Regions from separate parts of the Caballeronia sp. INML2 genome, predicted to be linked through region 2. Evidence: riboswitches for the same ligand, from Rfam matches in the RefSeq annotation. Region 2 holds a riboswitch; each other region holds the start of a gene.

Region 1 (3,726 bases), on a different contig from region 2:
GGGCGACGAAGGGCACGCCGCGGCTATCGGCGGCGAGCATCGCCTTGGATTCCGCCGCGCCGATGAAACCGACCGGAAAGCCCAGGATGAGCGCGGGTTTCGGTGCGCCGGCATCGAGCATGTCGAGCAGATGAAAGAGCGCGGTGGGCGCATTGCCGATCGCCACGATCGCGCCTTCGAGATGCGGCCGCCACAACTCGAGCGCGGCGGCCGAGCGCGTGTTGTTCATCGCGCGGGCGCGTTCGGGAACCGATGGATCGCTCAACGTGCAGACGACACGGTTATCGGCGGGAAGCCGCGCGCGCGTGATGCCTTCGGCGACCATGCGCGCATCGCACAGGATCGGCGCGCCGGTTGCGAGCGCGCGTCGGCCGGCGATGCCCGCACCGCAAGAGAAGCGCAGATCGCTCACGATATCGACCATGCCGCACGCATGGATCAGGCGCACCGCGAGCTTTTCAAGATCGGCGGGAATGGCGGCGAGGTCGGCTTCGGCGCGGATCGTCGCAAAGGACTGGCGATAAATCTCCGCTCCGTCGCGGATGTAGTCAGGCATCGGCATGGCTCCGGGCGAGCCGTCCGGCCGCCTCTTCGATGGTCAGATCGTGCGCAACGGTTCGTGCGCCGCGATGTAGGTCATAGCGCCCCGGCGCGACTGCATAGAGCGTCACCGGGACCGGATGCGCCGCCGCGCACGAACGCTCGCAGCCGCTCAGATGCACTTCGCCTTCATCCGAAGGCAGAAGCGAAGCGAGGCGATGCGCGTCCGCTTTGGTGTCGGCGCGGCTTTTCGCGCAGCCTTCGGAGCCCGCGCACGCGATGAGGCGCGCGAGCGGTTCGCGCGGGTCGATCGCAAGGCCGAGCGCGTGAAGGCGCTGCAGTACGTCATGCGCGTCATGCGCAGCGATGCCGGGTATCAGCACGCTTTGCCACGGCGTCATCGTCAGGCGGCCTTCGGCTTGCGTGTCGGCGATATCGGCGAGGGCTTCGAGCGTGGTCGCGTCGAGGCGTCCGAGGGGTGTTTGCGCGCCTGCGTACCACGTCGCGCGAAACGGCTCCGCGTGGGCGCCGAGGCGCAGCGATGCATCGGCGGGTCCGCGTCGCCAGTTCTGAACGGCTGCATCGACATCGAATGCTTCGAGAAAGCGCGCGACGCCGATACGCGCGAGCAGATCGCGCATACGATGCTCTTCTGGCGTGGCCAGCGCGAGAAACCTGCGCAGCACGCCCGACACGAACGTCACCACATCGCTGCGATGAATCGCGCCGGACGGACGCTGCCGCATCGTGCCCGCGAAGCCGAACGCGAAGCGCGCGCCATCGTCGATTGCGCAAAGCCACAGGTCGTGTGGATGATCGAGCATCGCGAGGCGCTCGCCGGCATCGAGTTGCAGCGCGAACTTGGGCGAGAGCGCATGAAGCGATGCGTCGGCCTGCATCGCGTCGATGATCCGATCGGCGAGCGCGCGCGTGTCGTCGCTCGCGAGCGGACTGAGCATCACGTTGCGGATGTCGTCGGCGCCGGCCGTCGAGGGGCCGAGGCCCGCCTCGAGCGCAATGTCGATCAGCGCGGCGTGGGCGTCGTCGCGGATGCCGCGCAACTGCAGATTCGCGCGATTGGTCACCTCGATCACGCCGGAGCCGCATTCGCGCGCCGCCCGCGCAACGGCCCGCGCCGCGTGCGCGCTCGACACGCCGCCCGCCAGTCGCAGGCGCGCGAGGCCGCCGTCCCGCGCGGGCACGATGCGCATCAGGCCCGGGCACGCAAAAGCGCGCGGCGCGGTCGTGAGCGATGAGCGGTCGAATGAAGTCAAAAGCGTGACCCGTTGGGCTTCGCGCGTCATGAGCGAACCGGTACACCCCGCCCGGTCGGCGTCGCGCGAATGCGGTGAGTCGGCAGGTCTCTTGGCTGGCAGGTCTTCATTCGCGCCGGCCTTCCCGGTAGAAACCAGTGGCAGTGGAGCGCGGACTCGCTGCGTACAATTGCGGGGGCAGCCACAGTTTTCTGTGTTCCCTCTTAGGCCCTGGGTCTCTTCGACTCCGGGCACCGACGGACCTGTATTATGCCCGCTTTTATCGACCATCCAGGCGCTTCAGGGCCGCCGCCCGAAGCGCATTCCAAATCGCATGAAGGAGGCCGCGCATGTCGAACTGGCTGACCGTGGTAGGGATCGGCGAAGATGGCTGGCACGGCCTGTCCCGCGTCGCGCGCCGCGCGCTGCTCGACGCCCAGTCGATTCACGGCGGCGAGCGCCATCTCGCGTTGCTGCCGGCGCGCATTGCCGCGAGCCGTGTGCCGTGGCCTAAACCCTTTTCACTCGACGCCGTGCTCGCCGGACGCGGCGACGGCAAGACCCGCATATGCGTGCTCGCGAGCGGCGATCCGATGTGCTTTGGCGTCGGCGCGACGCTCGCGCGTGAAGTCGCCAACGGCGAAATGCGCGTCATTCCCGCGCCGTCGTCGCTGTCGTTCGCGGCGGCGCGTTTGCACTGGGCGCTGCAGGATGCCGTGTGCGTATCGCTTGTCGGGCGGCCGGTCGCGTCGCTGCTCGCGAGCCTGCATCGCGGCGTGCGTCTGCTCGTGCTGAGCGCCGACGGCGCGACGCCCGCCGCCGTGGCCGCGCTCCTGACCGCGCATGGCTTCGGCGCGAGCCGCATGACCGTCTTCGAGCATCTGGGCGGGGACGAGGAGCGCCGCATCGACGAACGTGCCGACGACTGGCGCGAGCCCCTCGTCGCCGCGCTCAATCTCGTCGCGATCGAATGCCGCACGCACGCCGGGCACGCGGGTCCGCCGCTCACGCCGGGCCTGCCCGACGACGCTTATCGTCACGACGGCCAGCTCACGAAGCGCGACGTGCGTGCCGTGACGCTCGCGCGCCTCGCGCCGCAACCGGGCGAACTCTTGTGGGATGTCGGCGCGGGTTGCGGCTCGATCGGTATCGAATGGATGCGCGCGCATGGCGCGTGCCGCGCGATTGCGATCGAAGCGAACGAAAGCCGGCAGCGTCTCATCGAGCACAACCGCGACGCGCTCGGCGTGCCCGCGCTGCAGCTCGTGAAGGGCGAGGCGCCCGACGCGCTCGACGGCCTGCCCGCGCCTGACGCCGTATTCATCGGCGGGGGATTGACGGTGCCGGGCGTGCTCGATGCGTGCTGGGCGCGCCTGCGTCAGGGCGGGCGGCTCGTCGCCAATGCAGTGACGCTGCAAAGCGAGGCGGCGCTCGTCGAATGGCGCGGGCGGCATGGCGGCGAGCTGACGCGCATCGGTGTCGCGCAGGCGGAGCCGCTCGGCAGCTTCGATACGTGGCGTCAGGCGCTGCCGATCACGCTGTTGCATGCGAGCAAGCCGTGACGAGTCATGCGTAAGGAAATGCCGGGAAACTCGAAGCGCGTGCTGCTGCTCGGCGGCACCGGCGACGCGCTCGCCATCGCGCGCGAACTGCCCGCCGCGCATGTCTACAGTCTCGCGGGCCTCGGGCGCGTGCCGGGCGACCTGACGTGCACGGTGCGCGTCGGCGGCTTCGGCGGCATCGACGGACTTGCCCGCTATCTGCGCGCGGAGAACATCGCGCTCGTCGTCGATGCGACGCATCCGTATGCCGCGCAGATGAGCCGTCACGCGCACGCCGCCTGTGCGCTCGCGGACGTGCCGCTCTGGGCGGTGCGACGTCCCGCGTGGCAGCCGCAGCCGGGCGACGACTGGCGCGATGCCGCCGACTGGCG
Region 2 (3,726 bases):
CGCGCGCCGCGTCAGATCCTCGTGATTCGTCTCGTCGACGGGATTCTGGAACGTGACGCCCGCGCGCACGTCGGTTGCGCCGACATGTCCCGCCCACGATCCCTCGATGCCCTGCACTTTCGCGCGCCCGACGTTCTGCGCGACATAGTAGAACCCGCCGTCGGAAACATAGTCGATCAGATTCGAATAGCGCGTCTGGAACAGCGTCACGCGCATCACGCCGAGCGCATTCGATGCGTACTGCAACGCCGCCTCGACCGAATGGCTGCGCTCCGGCTGGATCGACGGATTGCCGCTGAACGGATAGTAGAGGTCGTCGAAGCTCGGCGCGCGAAACGAAGCCGCATAGCTCGCGCTCGCCTTCCAGTGCGCATCGAAGTGATATGCGTAGCCCAGATAGTAGCTGTTCGCGCCGCCGAAATCGGAATACTGATCGTGCCGCAGATTCGCCTGCAAATCGTTCGCGCCGATGTGCCCCACGTAGCCCGCGAACACCGAATTCACGTGACGATCGGGCGCCGTGAACTGGTCGGAATCGAGCGTCTGATCGAGATGCTCGTAACCGGACAACAGCGTGTGCGCATCGGTGATCCTGAAATCGTTCTGCCACGTGTATTGCCGATTCTCCGAGTCGAAGCGGCTCGTATAGACGCCGTTCTGCTCGATATTCGCGCGATCCTGCCCCTGCGCGACCGTGAAGTGCGTGGTCCAGTTGTCGGTGATCCTGCCATTCGCGAACACCGACGCCGAACGCACGCGATCGTGCGCTTCGTTGATGTCGGATGGCTGGCCGTAGGCATCGTCGAAACTGTCGATGCCGTTCGATTGCATGAAGCGCACGCCCGCATCCCACTTGTCGCTGAACCGGTGGCGCAGCGTCGCCGCGACGCTCTCGTTCAGATAGCCGTTCGCGTTAGGATTCGCGCCGGGCGCGATCGCCGGATCGATCGACGAGAATCCATCGGTCTTTTCGCGTGACACGTTCAGGCTGAAGGTCGTGCGGCCGTCCTTGTCGAGCGCGCCGTTCACGCCCGCCGATTGACGCTGCGTGTGATAGCTGCCGTACTCGGCCTCGAAAGCGAAGCGCGGCGGATGCGGCTCGCCTTCCCTGGTGAAGATCTGCACGACCCCGCCAATCGCATTCGAGCCGTACAACGCCGATACATTGCCGTTCACGACCTCGACGCGCCCGATCTCATCGAGCATCAATTGCGATAGCTGCGCCGCGCCGAGCGACACCGATTCGACGCGCACGCCATCGATCAGAACGAGCGATTGCGACGACGCCGCGCCGCGTATGTAGACGCCCGAATTCGCGCCCGGTCCGCCGTTGCGCGTGACCTGCACGCCGGGCGCGAGCGCGACGAGGCCGAGCGCATCGTCGGCGTTGGCATCGGCGATGTCCTGTTCATCGAACGCCGATGTCTGCGGGATCGATTCGGCGAGCGGCTGCGGCGCGCGCGTCGCGGTGACGACGACTGGGGCAAGCGTTTGCGAGGCGCCGTCGGCGGCGTGCGCCGCGCCGGGGAGCGCCGAGCCGAAGACCGCTGCAACGAGCGCGACATGACGAGTGGGGCCGTTCTTGAGCGCGGCCTGTGGCAATACCATGAGTGAAGTTCCGTTTCGCATGAGCGCGACCCCGCTCCCCGCGAGGACGATGCGCGACGAACGCACTTGCGCATTGAGCGCCGATGCGTCGAACTCTGGCCGGTATCCGGGCTGACGACGGATCGTCTCGCCTTCCCGCGCATCGTGCGCAGTGGCGTCGACACGTTTCTTGCAGTGGATTCGAATAACAAACCCGGTGTGATGAAAATCCACACGTTTGCGCTGCAAAAACGCGCATGAGACGACTTGCAACTTGCGTTGCGGTCGCTTACCGTTGCGGGGGCAGCACAGGTTGGCTCATCCCGGGTGGGTCCCGGTCGGACTTCGGAGACTTCGCTCCCTGTTTCCCGTTTGACTGCATCCGCGAGATCCGCGAATGCGAGCACCAAAAAGTGCGGCAAGTGTAGGAGCGCGGGTTGGGGCCGTCAAGAAAACGGCACGGACAGAGTAGCGCGGCACATGACGAATCGAACGAGAATCGGCCGGCCTGTCCCCACGAGCGATGACCAGCGCTCGCCTTTTCTGCACACGAATGCATGGCGACATGCGCTTGATTCGAAGGATTAAGCGCGAGATCGCATGCTGTTACGTCTCGAAACGAGACAATTATCGGAAGCTCCGTTGAACCGCGCTAAAATGCGAGGTCTTTAGAGGACGCAGCACATGCTCAACGAACTCGAATCACTGTCAGGAAATATCGGCCGGCTGATCCAGATCAGCGAGCGCCACAATCAGGCGCGTCAGGCGCTGCAAGAACAACTCGAACAACTGCGCGCCGACTATGCGAACGTGCAGGCCGAACTTGCGCAAGTGCGTGAAGAGCGCGATACGCTGCAATCCGAACGCGACTCGCTCTCCGCGAAAATCGACGACGCGCAAGTACGCCTCAACGCCATTCTCGAAAAGCTGCCCCGCGCGAAGTCCGCGCAACATGCCGAATCCGACAATCAACTCGATCTCCTCGACGCCGATTCCCGGGAAGCACAGGAAGCGGAATTGCACGGCGAGCATCATCAAGGAGAGAAGGCATGACGACCACGCAGATCGAAGTATCCATTCTCGGGCAGCCGTATCGCCTCGCGTGCTCGCCGGAAACGGAAGGCGCATTGCGCGAAGCCGTCGCGCGCGTCGATGCCGAGATGAACAAGGTGCGTAATGCGAGCAGCGTGCGCGGCACGGATCGCATCGCGGTGATGGCAGCGCTTTCGCTGGCGTCGGAATTGCTTAAGCTGCAGGACAGCGTGCGTCACGGCGAGGCCTTCCCCGCCGAGGAAATCCGCCGCACGATGCATTCGATGAACGAACAACTGGGCGCGGTCATTGCGCAGTATGAAGCGCAGTGAGACGTCTGCGCGCTGAGTCAATCAGCACGCAATATCAATCGAAAAAAGAAACTGCCGATTTGCTCCCGAGAGGCTGCATAAGGCAAACGATTGGTGTAGAGTGACGGTTCCCTGCCTGGTTCGCCAAGGTCATATATTCCTTGAACCAATGCTACATTGGCACGGTTGCGGAACCTTGCAGCACGGGCGCGCGCGTCGCTAGTCCGATGTACCCGAAGTGTTGCTTACCGCGACCAATCTTGAACCCAGGTTCAGGATGCCGGCCTAGCGGCCGTGGCGGGGACCCATTCAAGAAACGGCATCGGTTTTTCCGATGCCGTTTTCATTTGCATCGACGATTTCCGCATAGCGAACCATCATGCGCTACTGGCTGATGAAGTCCGAACCGGACGAAGCGAGCATCGATCACCTCGCGCACGCGCCGAATAAAACCTTGCCGTGGACGGGCGTGCGCAACTATCAGGCGCGCAACTTCATGCGCGATCAGATGCAGCTCGGCGACGGTGTGCTTTTCTATCATTCGAGTTGTCCGGAGCCTGGCATCGCGGGCATCGCGAAAGTGTGCTCGACGGCGTATCCCGATCCCACTCAGTTCGATCCGAAGAGCGATTACTACGATCCCAAGTCCACGCAGGAAACGCCGCGCTGGATGCTCGTCGATGTCGAGTTCGTGAAGAAGACGCCGCTCATTTCTCTCGCCACGTTGCGCGAGCATGAGGCGCTCGCGGACATGCAGGTGCTCGCGCGCGGCAATCGCCTGTCGATCACGCCGGTA
Region 3 (3,726 bases), on a different contig from region 2:
CATCGGGCGCATGCCGGCCGGTCACGACCACGTGCAGCATCGCGGGCCGCGCCTTGAGCACGTCGAGCACTTCATCGAGCGGCAGATATTCATACTTGAGCACGGTGTTCAGTTCATCGAGCACGACCATCTGATAATCGCCGCTTTCGATCATGCGCCGCGCCTCGTTCCAGCCTTTGCGCGCAGTGGCCATGTCGGCCTCGCGGTTCTGCGTGTTCCAGGTATAGCCGTCGCCCATCGTGACGAAATCGCAATGCGCGATCGCGCCGAGGAAATCGCGCTCGGACGTATGCAGCGCGCCCTTGATGAACTGCACGACGCCGAGCTTCATCCCATGACCGAGCACGCGCACGGCCATGCCGAACGCCGCCGTGGTCTTGCCCTTGCCGTTGCCGGTATTCACGATCAGCAGGCCTTTTTCATGATCGGCGGCGGCCTGCTTTTTCTCGTGACCTTCCTTGCGACGCTGGGTCATGCGCAGATGCGATTCGGTATCGGTTTTCACATCGACTCCATTCGAATGGGGTTGCAGCGGGTCTTTGCATGACGAAAGACGGCCGTATCGTACATCAGCAGCGGCCGCGTTTTCGGCTTAATTCTGCGCTAACAGACGGTGGGCATCATGCAGTCACGCAATCACCGACTTCAGGAGCAAGGAAATGGACGCGCTCTATCTCTATCTGGAACTCGTGGCGCTGGCCGTTCTCGTCTGGCTTTGCCGCGATAAGTTCAAGCCACCCGTTGCAAAGCCGCTCGCCGAAACGGCGCGCCCGCGCACCACGGCCAAACCGGTGTTCATGTTCCGTTCGCATCGGGTTCATGCGCCATTGCGACCGCGACAGTTACGCCGCAACCGATCGTCTTTGGCACGATGAGCGTGTGCGCGTTGCCTGCAAGCAGCGCGCATGGCTCGCATACGCCATCGACGTTCATATGTTTCGCCGCGTGATGTGACATCGCCGTGCGAGGCGTGCGCGCGATCTCATCGGCGGTATAAAAGCGCAGCGGCAGGCCATGACGTGCGCAGAAAGCGAGCAAGCCCGCTTCGTTTCGCTTCGCATCGATGCTCGCGACGATCGCGATGTCGCCGAATTCGAGCGTGCCCAGCGCGACGCGCACCGCATGTTCGATCGCATCGGCGCTCGTGTCGCGCCTGCAGCCGATGCCGACGGCGAGCCGCATGATTGCAGGCACATTCATGCGAACGATCGAAGATTTCATGGTGAATGACGAGAGTGCGCTGCGTGGGCCGACATTATGACACCGCGCGAGCGGCGTCATTTCTTGACGCTCGCGCGCGCCGGGCCTAGACTTTCACGCAGTTTTGGTGCTCGCGCGCGGATTCTCTCGTGCGCAGTTAAACGGGAAGCAGGACACGTTCCTTTCGACCGATCGAGCGGACGTCAACCTGCGCTGCCCCCGCAACGGTAAGCGATTCCCCGCGCGCGCGATGTTTTCATCGCACGATCGGGAAGCCGGCTTCGAGGCCACTGCGCGTAGTAACGCGCGGGAAGGCGAAGCGGCGCGGTCGTCAGCCCGGATACCGGCCAGACTTTCACGGAGGATCGCTGTCGCGGGGATGCGGCGCGGCCCATGTTCATTCAAGCGTGTGCTTTCCTTTTTCATGCCGCAGCGTTGCCACGCATCGCGCGACACGAAGCGCACGCATACGAAGCCACGGAGCTACGATGCAAACCCGCAAGATCCCCGTCACGGTCGTGACCGGCTTTCTCGGCAGCGGCAAGACCACACTGATGCGCCATATCCTGTCCAACGCGAAAGGAAAGCGCATCGCGGTCATCGTCAACGAGTTCGGCGAGCTCGGCATCGACGGGGAAATCCTGAAGGGTTGCGGCATCGGCTGCGACGACGAAGCCGGCTCAAAAGACCGCAATCTGTATGAACTCGCAAATGGTTGCCTGTGCTGCACCGTGCAGGAAGAGTTCTATCCGGTGATGGAGCAGCTCGTCGAGCGGCGCGATGGCATCGATCACGTGCTGATCGAAACATCGGGTCTTGCGTTGCCGAAGCCGCTCGTGCAGGCGTTCAACTGGCCGTCGATCAAGAACGCGTTCACGGTCGATGCGGTCGTCACCGTGGTCGATGGCCCCGCTGCCGCAAGCGGCCAGTTCGCGTCGAACCCCGTCGCCGTCGATGCGCAGCGCAAGGCCGATCCGAATCTCGATCACGAATCGCCGTTGCATGAGTTGTTCGAAGATCAGCTTTCGTCGGCGGATCTCGTCATCGTGAACAAGACCGACCTCATGGACGAGGCAGCGCTGCACAAAGTCGAAGCGCTCGTGCGCCCCGAGATCCCGCCCGAAGTGAAGATCGTGCCCGCGCAAATGGGCAGGCTCGACGTGCATACGCTGCTCGGCCTCGGAGCTGCATCGGAAGAAACGATCCATCTGCGGCACGATCATCACGGCTCGCCCGACGAAGAAGGCCATGCCGATCATCATCATGACGCGTTCGATTCGGTCGTCGTTCATGGCAGGGTCGAATCCCGCGAGCAGGCCATCGCGGCGTTGCACACGCTCGTCGAGCATCACACGATCTATCGCGTGAAGGGTTTCGCGGCATTGCCGGGCGCGGCGATGCGGCTCGTCGTGCAGGGCGTAGGACGTCGTTTCGACAGCTATTTCGATCGCCGGTGGCAAGCCGATGAAGCGAAGACGCAAAGCCGCTTCGTGCTGATCGGCGAAGACCTCGATCGCGACGCGCTGCAACGTGCCTTCGACGCGGCGCTCGCAAGCGCCTCCGTGCAGGCGTAACAGCGATGCATCTGCTTCGCACGACACCGGGAGGCTTCGTCGACGATGCGCAAGGCGTCATGCGCATCGAGCAGACACGTGCGCCGATCGTGGTGCTCAGTTCCGCCGACACGACGCTTGCGTTGCTCGCGAGCGTCTTTCCGCGACTCGAAGCGGGCTTTCCCGACGTGCGGCTCGCGAATCAATCGTTTTTACGCCAGCCGGCATCGGTCGATTTCTATGTCGACGACGTGTTGCGTCACGCGAGGGTCGTGATCGTCGATCACCTCGGCGGCGAATCGTATTGGCCCTATGGCATCGAGCGGCTCGTCGCGCTCGCGAAGCAAGAGCAACAGATGCTCGCTATGTTTTCAGGCGATCTCACGGAGGATCCGAATCTCATCGGCAAGAGCACGGCGGATGCGGAGTTTTGCCGCGAGCTGTCGCGCTATCTACGCGAAGGCGGCGCGCGCAATGCGGAAGAATTCCTGCGCTCGATTGCGCATCGCGCGTTCGGTTTCGGGCGCGAACCGCAACCGCCGAGGCCGCTGCCCGCGGTCGCGATCTATCATCCCGAACGCGATACCGCCGCCATCGAAGACTGGCAGGCACGATGGACAGAAGGCGCACCCGTCGCCGCGATCCTGTTCTATCGCGCGCACTTGCAGTCGGGCAATACCGCCGTGTTCGATGCGCTCATCGAAGCGCTCGAGAAAGAAGGCATGAATCCGCTGCCGATCGCAATTTCATCGCTGAAGGAAAGCGTGAGCCGCGAAGTCGTCGAACGTTTATGCGCGGAGCATCGCGCATCGCTCGTGTTGAATACGACGGCCTTCGCCGCGAGCGTGATCGGGCAAGACGAAACGTTCGAAGTCGCGGGCGATGCGCCTGTGCTCCAGGTCATCCTGAGCGGCGGCAATCGCGACGACTGGCAAAAGGACAATCACGGCCTGAACTCGCGCGACGTCGCGAT

Evidence for each region. A riboswitch is a leader RNA that binds a small molecule or an ion and turns the genes downstream of it on or off. The one in region 2 is predicted to bind cobalamin.
Region 1: it holds a riboswitch for cobalamin, as region 2 does, so the genes downstream of both, cobG (precorrin-3B synthase) here and NCT32_RS03105 (TonB-dependent receptor domain-containing protein) in region 2, are expected to answer to the same signal.
Region 3: it holds a riboswitch for cobalamin, as region 2 does, so the genes downstream of both, cobW (cobalamin biosynthesis protein CobW) here and NCT32_RS03105 (TonB-dependent receptor domain-containing protein) in region 2, are expected to answer to the same signal.

What each region holds. Positions count from the first base shown of each region.
Region 1 covers NZ_JALQDH010000049.1:56,427-60,152, reverse strand. The annotation lists gene NCT32_RS18075 (precorrin-8X methylmutase) at 1-556, opposite strand, end outside; gene cobG (precorrin-3B synthase) at 549-1,844, opposite strand; cobalamin riboswitch at 1,878-2,067, opposite strand; gene NCT32_RS18065 (bifunctional cobalt-precorrin-7 (C(5))-methyltransferase/cobalt-precorrin-6B (C(15))-methyltransferase) at 2,144-3,355, shown strand; gene NCT32_RS18060 (cobalt-precorrin-6A reductase) at 3,374-3,726, shown strand, end outside.
Region 2 covers NZ_JALQDH010000010.1:52,845-56,570, reverse strand. The annotation lists gene NCT32_RS03105 (TonB-dependent receptor domain-containing protein) at 1-1,608, opposite strand, end outside; cobalamin riboswitch at 1,688-2,013, opposite strand; gene NCT32_RS03100 (hypothetical protein) at 2,272-2,640, shown strand; gene NCT32_RS03095 (cell division protein ZapA) at 2,637-2,951, shown strand; RNA gene ssrS (6S RNA) at 3,057-3,238, shown strand; gene NCT32_RS03085 (EVE domain-containing protein) at 3,310-3,726, shown strand, end outside.
Region 3 covers NZ_JALQDH010000049.1:67,093-70,818, reverse strand. The annotation lists gene cobO (cob(I)yrinic acid a,c-diamide adenosyltransferase) at 1-505, opposite strand, end outside; gene NCT32_RS18110 (cobalamin biosynthesis protein) at 796-1,200, opposite strand; cobalamin riboswitch at 1,309-1,567, shown strand; gene cobW (cobalamin biosynthesis protein CobW) at 1,689-2,774, shown strand; gene cobN (cobaltochelatase subunit CobN) at 2,780-3,726, shown strand, end outside.